DNA from 4 places in the Pseudoalteromonas sp. 13-15 genome. Region 2 is predicted to be linked to each of the others. Evidence: predicted binding sites of a transcription regulator. Region 2 holds the regulator's gene; each other region holds the start of a gene.
What was found. The regulator sigma-54, encoded in region 2, starts transcription at its own class of promoters, with help from an activator protein. The targets are predictions, from matches to a motif close to GTTGGCACGNNNNTNGNNT.
Positions count from the first base shown of each region.

Region 1 (3,379 bases), 1.5 Mb from region 2:
GTCCAAATGGCACATTAGTAGCCGAAGAAGTGGGCACGTTTAGAAACGATTCAACACTGGCGCAAAGTTTAGGTATTCCAAAACTTAAAGAAGAAAAGTCTCAAAACCGTAGCTTAGGTATTGTGTATAACGTAACAGACAGCATTAACGTAACAGTAGATTACTACTCAATCGACATTGATGACCGAATTGTTATTAGTAACCGTTTAGGTAAAGGGCTATCTACTAGCTTAGACGCAGCGCTTGTTAGCTCTGGTGCAGGTGCCGGTCAGTTTTTCTTAAACGGCGCAGACACTGAAACCAGCGGTATAGATTTTGTTGCAACATATAACACTGAAGGGTTTGGCGGCACACTTGATTTTACCCTTGCTGCAAACTTTACAGAAACTGAAGTTGTTTCGTTATTCACACCTTCTGGCTCAGGCCTTGAAACTGTGCCGGTAGAAAGTGTGTTTTCAGATCAAGAAATTTCGATTATTGAAGAGTGGCAACCAGAAGATCGTATTAACCTAAGTGCGCTTTACCAAAACGAAGATTGGACCGTTAATCTGTCGCTTAATCGCTTTGGTGAATACACAGTTGAAGACGGTGGCCGTCAAACTTACGGTGCCGAAATATTAACAGACGTAAAAGTTAATTACTTCATTAACGAAAACCTATCTGTGAATGTAGGCGCTAATAATTTGTTTGATGTATACCCAGACAAAAATGAAATTGGCAACTCTCGTACAGGCACAATTGTAGATGCTAACGGCAATACCGTTGTAAGTAGTAACGGTGTGTTTGAATACTCTCGTCGTTCAGCACCTTTTGGCTTTAACGGCGCGTACTACTATGTAGGCGCAGAGTACCGTTTTTAATAAATAACTCTCCCTTTCGTTATTTAACTCAAAGGGCCGCAAGGCCCTTTTTTTGGGTTTATATTTAAGGCTAATTAGCTAACAGGTTTTAGTCAGAAACCAAGCTAATAGCGTAGTTGTCGTACTCTTTAATGCTATTCATCACAGTCATCAGTGTGTTGTGCTTGCTGTTTTCATCTGCTTTTATAAGCACAGAGCTTATTTTATATTTAGCTGCAAACATGGCTAAGTTGTTCGACACTTGCTCCAAGTCAATTAACCTCCCTGAAAAGTAAACGCCGTTATTTGCATCAATACTGAAAACTGCATTTTTACTTTGTTTTTCAATACTTGGTTTGTCTAATGGGCGATTTAATTCAATGGCGACGGGTTTAACAAATGAAGTAGTAACAATAAAAAATATGAGCAGTATGAACACAATATCAAGCATTGGGGTCATGTCTACGTCGGCGTTATTTTGCAGTTTAGCTGTTTTATTTTTCATATTGGACCTTACTATTTTAATTAAAGCTGCGGCGCCACAGCGAGGTTTTTAGGATCCTATTAACAAAACTAGCACAGCTGAAAAATAATACAGTTAAATAAATATTCTAATAACATTAAATATTTGTATAAACTATGTTCTGACATGTTACTCAAACAGGTTAAATGATTTTAAAGCAATAAAAAACCCAGCCTATCGCTGGGTTTGTATGGGGAATAATTTACTGAATAGCTAAAATAGAATTCAGGTTATTTAGCTTTTTTGCATACGGCTCATTTCAGCATGACAGCTTTGCATTGTAAGAAGTGTTGCAGCAAGCGCGGCTTCACAATCTGCGGGTTGTGGCTTATCCATCGCTTCTTTAATTTCTGCTAGTGTTTTGTCTTCAACTTCTTCCAGCTCGCTTACATACGTGCTGTCGTTGTTTGAGCCAAATGTAGTAAGAAGTGCGGTGTATGCTCTGCGCGCTTCAACAGCAAATGAAGAGCCTTCCTCTCGCTCACCTTGCTCGTTAATAGCATAGGGTTGCAGGCGTTCAACGCTGACTCTGCGTGCGTCAATCATGCGCTGGAATAATGCTCCAATAGCAGGGTCTTTAATATTTTCTTGTGCTTTTTGGTAAAAATCGATACCGCTGTTCATTACTTGAATGATGTCTGAAATATGATTAGCGTCTGTTCCTTGAAGGGTGTTCATAATGACCTCTTTAATGTTATGAATGAAACTTATCATAACTAAAGCAAGGGCCATTCCATTTTAAAAGGGTGGTTTAAGTTGTTGATATTTAATTGTATATTTTTATTATTAAAAATAACTAGGCGAAAAATAATTTTACGCCTAGCAAATCTTACAAATAACCGTGTAATAAGTTTATTTTAGCTCATCAGCCACTTCAGCTACTTTTTGGCGAAGCCAAATATGGCTTGCATCCCTGTGTAGCAGTGGGCTCCAGATCATATCTAACTCAAAAGGAGGAATAGGAAATGGTGGCTCTAAAATTTTAAGGCCGGCATCGTCTAAATAAATATTTGCGGCCTTTGATGGCAAAGTGGCCACTAAATTTTGCTCTTTTGCCAAGTGAATGGCTACATGGTAATTACGTGTAAATGTGGCAATATTTCGGTGTTTCCCAAAGTGAGCAAGTGCTTCATCAACCCAACCTAGCTTTTGCACATCTTTAGGGTCCATACCAACGCCCACACCAAACCCCGTTTTACTCACCCATATATGGCGCGCTTTTAGATAGCTATCAAGGCTGAAGTTTTCAATAATTGGGTTGTCTGCTTTTACAAGGCAGCAAAAGCTGTCTTTCCAAATACGTTTGTGGTGAAACGATTGTGGTAGATTTTCAAAGCGGTTGATTGCCATATCTACTTTACCATTTTCAACATCATGAAAGGTCACGTCACTTGGCGTAAGTATATCTAAGGTTGTATCTGGGGCTTCTTCGTGCAGTTTGCTCAGTAGTTTTGGTGCAAGTGTGCTTGCTGCATAGTCACTGGCCATTATCCTAAATACACGTTTACTTTGGCTGGCTTCAAACTCTCTATTTGGTGCGAGTGTTTCTTCAAGTGTCATAAGTATGCCACGAATAACTGGCTGTAACTCTATGGCACGCTCTGTTGGTACCATACCATCGCTGGTACGAACTAAAATAGGATCATTAAAAAGGTTTCGAAGGCGCTTTAGGCCGTTACTCATGGCCGGTTGAGTAATGCTAAGTTGATTTGCTGCGCGTGTAACGTTGCACTCTCGAAGTAGTGTATCGAGGTATACAAGTAAATTTAAATCTATTTTGCTTATATTCATGTGTGTGTCCTTGCGTTTACCAGTGATGGATAAAACGCTGTGCTGTCGGGTACGGGTAAATATGATTTATTAGGCCATTTTTTATATTTTGTTGGGCCTGCTTCCAAAAATTAACATCAATCAGTTCAGGGTGTGTGCTTATTAAAAACTGTTTGTATGTTGGATTGGGTGTTACAAATGTGCAAAGTTGCTCCGGAAAAACGTCTTGCGGGGCAACAGAGTAAGT
Region 1 is NZ_CP019162.1:1,152,886-1,156,264, reverse strand. Features, by position in the region: gene ATS72_RS05365 (TonB-dependent receptor plug domain-containing protein) at 1-860, shown strand, start outside; gene ATS72_RS05360 (ExbD/TolR family protein) at 949-1,344, opposite strand; gene ATS72_RS05355 (ferritin-like domain-containing protein) at 1,597-2,040, opposite strand; gene ATS72_RS05350 (LysR family transcriptional regulator) at 2,215-3,153, opposite strand; gene aceK (bifunctional isocitrate dehydrogenase kinase/phosphatase) at 3,170-3,379, opposite strand, start outside.
Region 1: the regulator sigma-54 is predicted to act here: its motif matches at 2,082-2,100, upstream of ATS72_RS05355 (ferritin-like domain-containing protein).

Region 2 (3,379 bases):
GATGAGCTAGGCGACAACAAGCAATTGTTAATTGCCACAGGTACGCCTGCATATTTTGAAGAAAAACAAGCCGACGGCACAATAATGAGCGCCAGCGCTAATGAAGTTAGGTACGATGTTTCAACGCGTTTTTTAACATTAATTGGAGATGCAGAGATATCTCAAGCTGGGCAAAAAATGAATGCTAAAAGCATTACCTACGATATAGAACAGCAGCTTATTAGCGCCGAAAAAGATGAAAGCTCAACTGACCGTGTACACACTATCTTAGTGCCTGTGGAGCCTAAAAAAAATGACAAAGGCCAACCATGAGCACATTAAAAGCAGAGCTACTAGCCAAAAGCTACAAAGGCCGTGAAGTTGTAAAAAATGTGGGCTTAGAAGTTAAAGCTGGCAGTATTGTAGGCTTGCTTGGGCCAAACGGCGCAGGTAAAACAACAACCTTTTACATGATTGTAGGCTTAGTCCCTAGCGACAAAGGCAAAATATCTATCGATGATAACGATATTACGCTTTTACCTATGCACAGTCGTGCTAGATTAGGCATTGGCTACTTACCACAAGAGTCGTCTATATTCAGAAAATTAACAGTGTATCAAAACTTAATGTCTATTTTAGAAACTCGAAAGGAGCTCACTAAACAAGCCAGAGAAGATACATTGAATAATCTATTAGATGAATTTAGCATTCAACACATTCGCGACAGCAAAGGCATGGCATTATCGGGCGGAGAACGTCGCCGAGTGGAGATTGCACGTGCTTTAGCTGCAGATCCAAAGTTTATTTTGTTAGACGAACCTTTTGCCGGTGTTGACCCTATCTCAGTATTAGATATTAAAAAGATTATTGAACACCTGAAAAACCGTGGTATTGGCGTATTAATAACAGACCACAATGTGAGAGAAACCCTTGATGTTTGTGAAAAAGCCTACATTGTTTCTCATGGGGAACTGATTGCTTCTGGTACCCCTGAACACGTATTAAATGATAAAACTGTACGCGATGTATATTTAGGCGAGCAATTTAGGCTGTAACATTTACGCCTTATTTATAAGCATCTGCTAGTATTAATTATAACAACTTAAAAGGATTGTTAGAGATACATGAGGCAATCACTACAGCTGCGCATGGGCCAGCAACTTACAATGACACCTCAGTTGCAACAAGCTATTCGCTTGCTGCAATTAAGCACATTGGATCTTCAGCAAGAAATACAAGAAGCGCTCGACAGCAACCCATTACTTGAGGTTGAGGAGCAAGACTACGCCGATGACCTTGCGGGCAAAAATGAGCAAAAAGCAGATAACGATGAAGTTACAGTAACCGTATCTGCAGATGAAGCCCCTAGCGAGTATGAACAAGACAGTGGTGAAGCGCTTGCTAAAGATACCGTAAGTGACGACATGGCAATGGACGTTAGCTGGGATGAGTACATGAGTGCAGCCCCTGCATCATCTTCAGGACCAATGCCTGAAGATGAGTCTATATATCAGGGCGCATCAACTGAAACGCTTCACGAATACTTAATGTGGCAATTACAATTAACGCCATTTAGCCCTACAGATGAAGCCATTGCTATTGCTATTGTAGAAGCGGTGGATGATTCAGGCATACTGACACTCAGTTGCGAAGAGATTTTAGAGAGCTTTAATCAAGATAACGACGATGACGTTGAGGTTGAACTTGACGAAATAGAAGCTGTATTAAAGCGCATTCAGCTATTTGACCCAGTGGGTATTGCGGCACGTAGCTTACAAGAGTGTTTGTGTATTCAGTTAAATCAATTTGATAAAGGCACGCCTTTTATTGATGAAACAAAAATGATTTTAACCGAGCACATTGATTTGTTAGCTGCTCGTGACTACCGTACATTAATGAAAAAAACGAAGCTCAAAGAAGATGAGCTTAAAGAAGTAATGACACTTATTCATACGCTTAACCCTAAGCCTGCAGACACAATAGTACGAGAAGAGTCTGAGTATGTAATACCTGATGTGTCAGTTAAAAAAATTAAAGGCCGCTGGATTGTAGAGTTAAACCCAGACAGCATGCCAAAAATTCGTGTAAACAGCCAATATGCAGCGATGTCGCGTACAGTTAAATCAAGCGGCGACAGTCAATTTATTCGCTCACATTTACAAGAAGCTAAATGGTTTATAAAAAGCTTAGAAAGTAGAAATGATACACTTTTAAAAGTAACTAACTGTATTGTTAAACAACAACAGGGCTTTTTTGAACACGGGCCAGAAGCCATGAAACCGATGGTTTTAAATGATGTTGCCGAAATGGTAGAAATGCACGAATCAACAATTTCGCGCGTAACTACGCAAAAGTATATGCACACACCGCGTGGAATATTTGAGCTTAAATACTTTTTCTCAAGCCACGTAAGTACCGAAAATGGTGGAGAATGTTCATCTACGGCAATACGTGCACTTATTAAAAAATTAATCGCAGCAGAAAACTCAGCAAAACCATTGAGTGATAGCAAAATTGCGGATATATTGGCTGAGCAAGGAATTAAAGTAGCGAGACGTACAATCGCAAAATATCGCGAATCTCTTGCTATTCCACCGTCAAATCAGCGAAAGAGCCTGATCTAAGACGCTAAACAAAGAGGGTAATGCTTATGCAACTAAATTTAACTGGTCGTCATGTAGAACTAACTGATTCATTAAGAGACTATATAAATACCAAATTTGCGAAGCTAGAAAGGCACTCTGATCATATTAATAATGTTCATGTCATTCTTGATATAGAAAAATTAAATCAAAAAGCAGAAGCAACTATTCATGTAAGTGGTGCTGAATTATTCGCATCCACTGAACATCAAGATATGTATGCAGCTATTGATTCATTGATTGACAAGCTTGACCGTCAAGTAATTAAACACAAAGAGAAGCTTGCTCGACACTAATATGATGAAATTAAGTTCACTTATATGCGAGGACTGCAGTAAAGCTGCGGTCCTTTTTAATAGTAAAAAAAGAATTTTAGAGTTTATTAGCGAGCTGGCTCACGATAAATTACCGTATTTATCTCAACAGGATATTTTGGGCGCTTTATTAACCCGCGAAAAGCTAGGCAGCACAGGGATAGGAAGAGGTATTGCTATTCCACATGGCCGAATGAGCGGCGCACAAGAACCTTTAGCATTGGTGTTAGTAAGTGAAACACCGATTAATTTTGATGCTATAGACAACCGCCCTGTTGATATTTTTGTTGCACTCATCGTACCTGAAGGCGATAACCAACAGCATTTAAAGACGCTAGCAACGATAGCTGATAAACTAAAAAATAAAGAATTTTGTAAGCAGCTTCGCTGTGCTAAATCGGATGCTGAGTTGTATCAAATTATTGTTGACCAATCGTAACAAAT
Region 2 is NZ_CP019162.1:3,017,350-3,020,728, reverse strand. Features, by position in the region: gene lptA (lipopolysaccharide transport periplasmic protein LptA) at 1-312, shown strand, start outside; gene lptB (LPS export ABC transporter ATP-binding protein) at 309-1,034, shown strand; gene ATS72_RS13970 (RNA polymerase factor sigma-54) at 1,104-2,603, shown strand; gene hpf (ribosome hibernation promoting factor) at 2,630-2,917, shown strand; gene ptsN (PTS IIA-like nitrogen regulatory protein PtsN) at 2,922-3,374, shown strand.

Region 3 (3,379 bases), 510 kb from region 2:
GTATCAATGAGTACAACGGCGGGTTTTGCTACCGATAACTTTTCAACATGGCCGCTGTTTTTACCTATTTTATTAATATTTTCGAGCTTTATTGGTGGTTGTGCAGGGTCTACCGGGGGCGGTATGAAAGTGGTGCGCGTGTTTTTACTTTACCTGCAAGGCGTACGTGAGCTAAACCGCCTAGTGCACCCTCGTGCTATTTATTCAATCAAACTTGGCCGTAAAGCATTGCCCGATAAGGTTGTAGAAGCTGTGTGGGGGTTCTTCTCTGCCTATGCTTTAGTATTTATTATTATTATGCTGGCGCTTATGGGTACGGGAATGGATAATATTACGGCGTTTTCGGCCACGGCAGCGTGTTTAAATAACTTAGGTCCAGGGTTGGGTGATGTTGCCTCGCATTATGGTGCAATAACCGACGGCGCTAAATGGTTGCTGACTATTGCAATGGTATTTGGCCGACTAGAAATTTTTACTTTGCTTGTGTTATTTACGCCTACGTTTTGGCGCGGATAAAACACAACGTTTTACTACTATGTTTATGGAATGGATATGCCAGCAACACATGCAGATAAATTAAATAATATACCGGTTGGCAGTTTAGTTGACTTAGAAATATTAACACCCACTAGCAGTAAGCGCGTGAAAACAGAAATGGTAGGCTTGCTTGATGAAAAGTTTATTATTTTAAACTTTCCTACAGCCAAACGTTTACCGGGTGCAAATGATTACTTACGAGATGGCGTCACCGTAGTTGTAAGAGCATTAATAGAGGGGGATGATGGACAAATAATTGCGTTTAGACAGCAAATTAAATCTATTGCATCACACCCCGTTAGGCTGATTTTTATAAACTACCCCAAGCAAGTTCAGCTATTTAGTTTACGTTCGCAAACCCGTATTCCAACTCTATTACCTGCAAAACTTAAACTCAGTGATGACAAGGTACTCGATGGTGTTATAAAAGATATTTCACTAACGGGGGCTATGTTTGATGTAAAAACTGACGCAGATCTAGAAAGCATCAAAGACTCACAATGCACTGTGGTATTAGGTAGTAATAGCAAAGGCTTTGAAGGCGAAGTGTGCAGCGTGAAAGATCATAATGCAGGCGTGCGTTGCGGCATTAAGTTATTAGCCAGTAAAGAAGAGATGAAAGCTTTTATGAAAGAGCACTTTATTGACCCCGCTATGATAGAACTCGATGCCGATTAGGTTTTAATGTCGCTATTTTGCAACAAAATAGCGACTTTTTACTTTATGAACGAAAATAAATTACCAACCTCTAAATTATTATTTTTTATTAAATAAAAACAGAGATATAGCATTAAAATTTTTTATATTTTATTTTATTTTTACACCTTGTTCAGTTTAAAACTTCCTGCTCAATACCTAATTACACCTTGATCATTTAAATAACTTTGCTTTGTGGTTTTTTACATTAAACCTAAATATCTGATTTTTAATAACTTATAGTTTTTAATTAAACCAGCGTTGCTAAATAGCTACAAAAATAATGCTTAAATTTGCACTTTTTTCAGTGTTTAACACGTAAGGCACTGAAAAATATAAACTAATAAATATTGGCATTTAAGTTGTAATAGTCTGGTTGTACTAATCGAAAAACGTGATTAACAGTAAGTACCAATCACTCACATACAACTTGAAGGATACATACTATGAAACGCATTAATAAAAAATTAGCACTTATCGCACTCGCTTCTTCGTCAGCCGCTTTTGCAGGCTCTGACTTTAATACACTCGATGTAGACGGTAATGGTGCAATTAGCCAAGCCGAAGCATCAGTTGATGCAAAATTAATGAGCATGTTCTCAGAGCTCGATACAGACCAAAATGGTGAGTTATCAAAAGAAGAGTTTTCAAAAGCCTAAATTCAGTAAATGGAATCCTGAGTTGCCAAAGACAACCTAAGTAGGCAAGGGAGCTTACGAAAAAGGATAACAAGGAAGTGAAACCATTTTAAAAGGTAATAAGCCCATTTTTTTGATAGAACATTAAGTATGAAGGATTAAGTTATGAAACATTTAAATAAAGCATTAGCACTTATTGCATTAGCGTCTTCTTCAGCTGCGTTTGCAGCATCAGATTTTGACAGTTTAGATACCGACAGCAGTGGAGCAATTAGCCCAAGTGAAGCGGCAATAGACACCGATTTAATGGCTGAGTTTACAGAGCTAGATACAGATGGTAACGGTGAGCTTTCTAAAGACGAGTTTGCAAAATTTTAAAGTTAGCCGGTATTGGTTTAGCTATTTTTCACAGACAGGGATCTTAGAAAAGGATTTCTCATTTTACTAGGAACATTACTATGAAAACATTAAATACAACACTTGCGGTTTTAGTTTTAGCATCTTCTTCAGCAGCTTATGCAGCGGTAGACTTTGCATCGTTTGATAGCAACAGTGACGGTGTTATCAGCATGGAAGAAGCTCAAGTAAACTCACAACTAGTGAAAATTTTTAAAGATTTAGACACAGATGGAAATGGTGAGCTTTCTAAAGAAGAATTTGCCAAAGTACAGTAGCATTGATAAGCCCCAATCATACTCCACTAAAGCCGCCATGTTCAGCGGCTTTTTTGTGTTTGATGCGTTATAAAAATATAGCACTTACTTGGAAGAGCTTTTCTACTACGTTGATATGCTTTTTATCAATTAAAAACATAATCACGTGATCGCCCGACATAATAATGGTGTCGTCGTGGGCAATGAGTACATCGTCGTTACGCACAATGGCCCCAATAGTTGTTCCGGCTGGTAGTTTTATATCGGCAATTGCACGGCCAACTACTTTGGAGGTATTTTCATCGCCATGAGCAACTGCTTCAATAGCCTCTGCAGCCCCTTTACGCAATGAATACACGTTAACAATATCACCTCGACGTACATGGGTTAACAATGCAGAAATTGTTGCCTGTTGCGGCGATATGGCAATGTCTATTTCGCCACCTTGTACTAGGTCTACATACGCACCACGTTGAATAAGCACCATGGTTTTTTGCGCGCCCATGCGTTTGGCAAGCATGGCCGACATAATATTGGCTTCATCGTCGTTGGTAACGGCAATAAACACATCCACTTGTTCGATATGTTCTTCAGAAAGAAGTTCTTGATCGGAGGCGTCGCCACAAAATACTACCGTGTTGTCGAGCATTTCTGAAAGCTGTTCAGCACGTTCTTTACTGCGCTCTATTAGCTTAACGGTGTGATTTTTTTCAAGAGAGCGAGCAAGGCCTGCACCAATGTTACCGCCACCAGCAATCATTATTTTTTTGTATGAACGCTCAAGCTTTTGCAGTTCGTTCATTACGGCGCGTATATGTTTGGTTGCCGCAATGAAGAATACTTCATCGTCGGCTT
Region 3 is NZ_CP019162.1:2,505,250-2,508,628, forward strand. Features, by position in the region: gene ATS72_RS11555 (TrkH family potassium uptake protein) at 1-516, shown strand, start outside; gene ATS72_RS11560 (flagellar brake domain-containing protein) at 553-1,215, shown strand; gene ATS72_RS11565 (EF-hand domain-containing protein) at 1,680-1,892, shown strand; gene ATS72_RS11570 (calmodulin) at 2,037-2,249, shown strand; gene ATS72_RS11575 (calmodulin) at 2,330-2,545, shown strand; gene trkA (Trk system potassium transporter TrkA) at 2,613-3,379, opposite strand, start outside.
Region 3: the regulator sigma-54 is predicted to act here: its motif matches at 1,583-1,601, upstream of ATS72_RS11565 (EF-hand domain-containing protein).

Region 4 (3,379 bases), 1.5 Mb from region 2:
ATTGCGTAAAAAGCTGGATGAATTAACTAAAACAGAGAGTGTGATTCAATCTGTTTATGGGGTAGGTTATCGCTTTGTACACCCGCAATAAGGGAGCAAAGCGATTAACAAAAACGTTGGCGTTTTATTCTTCGTCTGAAAAGTTAATGCGCGCTAGTCGCTCTTGCTCTTCATCGGCTGCAGCTTGTATCTCGTCTAGTACTGAATCAACGTCAGCTTCTTCGCTGTCATCTTCAAATTCACCGGTGAGTATAGAATTAGGTGTAAGTTTTGCCTCTTCAAATAGCGCCCACATTTCTTTAGCGTATTGGGTATTTAACAACTCAGGTGCAAACTCACTATAGTAACGACGCATGTTGTTTACGTCACGAGCAAACATGGCTTCAGCGCTATTGTTAGCAGACGCATTTACAGCTTGCGGTAAATCAATAATCACAGGGCCTTTATCGTCAACAAGCACGTTAAACTCTGATAAGTCTCCATGAATAATACCCGCGCACAGCATAAGCATAATGTAATGCATCATCAGTGTATGTTGTTTTATAGCTTCCTCTTTACTCATACTTACATGGCCTAGCTGCGGCGCAACATCGCCTTCGCTGTCAGACACAAGCTCCATAAGTAAAACACCATCAACACAAAAGTATGTATCGGGTACACGCACACCGGCTCTAGCTAAACGAGAAAGAGCATCAACCTCAGCATTTTGCCAAATTTCTTCTTCTAACTGGCGCCCGTAACTTGAGCGTTTTCCCATTGCGCGAGCTTGGCGACCACCGCGAACTTTTCGGCCTTCTTGGTATTGTGCGGCTTTTTTAAAACTGCGTTTAACAGCATCTTTATAAACCTTTGCACACCGAATGTGTTCACCACAGCGAACTACAAATACATCGGCTTCTTTACCGCTCATTAGTCGGCTAAGTACTTCATCAATTAAACCGTCATCGATAAGGGGGTGTAAGCGTTTTGGTGTTTTCACAGCTTGCCTGCTAAGTGGAGTTGGTTATTAATCATTATTTAAGAAAGTGCTCTGTAATTAGTTGTTTTATATGCTCAAGCAGTATATCAGCTTTGAGAATTAAGGGCAGTATTACGCGCATTTACACATGCTTGCGTTAGCTTATCTGCTGATTGTAAATTGAGCAACCAGAACGCCCTAGAACACATCAATTTTTTAAATCATTTAATACTTCCTTATTGTTTGCACATTTTTTGCGTTTTTAAGGTGTAAGTTTACGGTATCAACACGCCCTAAATATAAGGTTATTACTATGAAGCATTTAACATCAACGGCAATGATTGTATTACTTAGCATTGTTTTTTCGGCCAATATTGCTGCAAAAGGAAGTAATAACAAACCGCCTAAGCCAGACTTTTCAACTCTCGACACCGATGGCAATGGTGCAATTAGTTTTGATGAATTTAATACTAAAAAGCCACCTCACGGTGACGCACAGACTATTTTTGATGAAATTGATGCTGACGGTAATGGGGAAATCAGCGAGCAAGAATTAAGTGAACATAAACCACCTCGTCGTGAACGTTGAAAGGAAACTAACATGATCAATTCAATAAACAATAACGCTACTAATTTTATGCCGCAGCAAAAAAGCCAAGCTGTATCGCTAACATCAGAACAAAGTGATTTTGTAAAAGAAACGCTAGCGCAATTTGATCCCGAAAACTTAACCTCTGAAGATGCAAAGAGCATTCAAGCTGCGTTTGAAGAGCAGGGTATTTCACCGACTAAAGAGCTGGCAGAATTGATGAGCGAGCTTGAATTTGATGCTAAAAGTATTGGTGATGCTGGCCGACCTGAAGGGCAAAGACCGCCTCCACCGCCACAAAATTCACTAGAGCAAGTTAATACAGAAGATGTAGTAAGTTACCTTGATGAATTACTCGAGCAGTATTCAAGCCAAATAAACGATGAAGATAAAGACGCTATACTATCGGCTGTTCAAGAAAAGTTTGGCTTGTCTGAATCTGATTCGTTACTCAGTATTAAAGCGTAAATATGTGTAAAAGCTGACACAAAAAGCCCAGTAATACTGGGCTTTTTGTGTAGGTGGTTAGTTTAAGCGGGTTTTAATTTTACTGGTGCCATCTTCTTCGGTAAATTTAAATACAAAGTCTTTTTTACCGTCTTGGTTAATGTCAACTAACAAAATATCTTTACTTTTTTTAGGTAGGGTTAATTTTATTTTTTTACGCTTTTTGCTTAGCAAATTGTTCTCTTCGCCGTAGTAAACATAGAGCGTTTTTTTGCTGTATTTATATACCGCATCAGTTTTGTCATCCCCGTTTATATCGCCTATGTATAAGGGTGGGGTTGCATCGCCATTGCTCATATTTATTTCCATCTCAAGGTCAATTTCTATACTTGATTTACTAGCAAATGAGCCATCGGTTTGTTGCTTATATATATTCATTTCTACATCTACGTCAGTTTTACCACCGCCCATAGCCATAGAGGCAATAGTTCCAAGGCCAATGTCTAAGTCCATTGTTTGCAGGTCTATTAAGCCATCGTTATTAAAGTCTGTTTCAAATACAAGCTGACTAGGGCCGCTGGTATTTAACAATTTAATAGGTGTTTGACTAAACCCTGTTTTATTACCTAAATAAAGGTTATGCGCTATGTCAATATCGAGCGAATCCATACCTTCCACTGGTTTATATTGCTTGGTAATAAAGTCTAAATAGCCATCGTTGTTTATATCAAGAAGCTGCTTTATTTTGCGTTTTTCACCGTTACTAAGCTCACCCAACTCAATATTAAAATTAACGTCAACCATGGCTTTGTTGTAACCATTAGTATTTGCGTAAAGCACATCGGCGCCTTGTTTATTTAAAAACACTAAGTCATTTAGGCCGTCGTGATTAAAATCTGTAATTGTAGGTTGGTTATTAATATCAACCTCAAGGGTGAGACCATCTTTTGAAAAATCACCAGTAAACTGCGTCTTTTTTTCAAAAGTATGAGGGGTAAATTGGCCGTTACTAGTTTGAATATAAAGGGTTGTTTGGTTTAAGTCTGGGAGCAAAATATCACTCAGGCCATCTTTGTTGGCATCAATGATAAAGTTTATTTTTTCAAACTCTGTTACTTCTAACTGGTTTATTACAGATGTATATGCAAATAAAAGTGAAGGTTTTTCTTTATCCGCTTTGTAAATGCCGTCACTTGCTACCACAAGCGCTTGCTTATCGCTTGTATTAGCAAGTGTTGCCACGTCAAAACCAATTGCATTGTCAGGCAGAGCGAGCTGAGAGTTTTGTGCTGATAGTAAATCAATGCGTTCTAGCTGTTTAAGCTCTTTGTTAAAAGCAAATAATGTTGTCGAGTCGGTTGTTACTAACCCTTCAGTGGTTTTAA
Region 4 is NZ_CP019162.1:1,565,268-1,568,646, reverse strand. Features, by position in the region: gene ATS72_RS07290 (response regulator) at 1-91, shown strand, start outside; gene ATS72_RS07285 (PA4780 family RIO1-like protein kinase) at 125-979, opposite strand; gene ATS72_RS07280 (EF-hand domain-containing protein) at 1,272-1,547, shown strand; gene ATS72_RS07275 (hypothetical protein) at 1,560-2,015, shown strand; gene ATS72_RS07270 (FG-GAP repeat domain-containing protein) at 2,073-3,379, opposite strand, start outside.
Region 4: the regulator sigma-54 is predicted to act here: its motif matches at 1,200-1,218, upstream of ATS72_RS07280 (EF-hand domain-containing protein).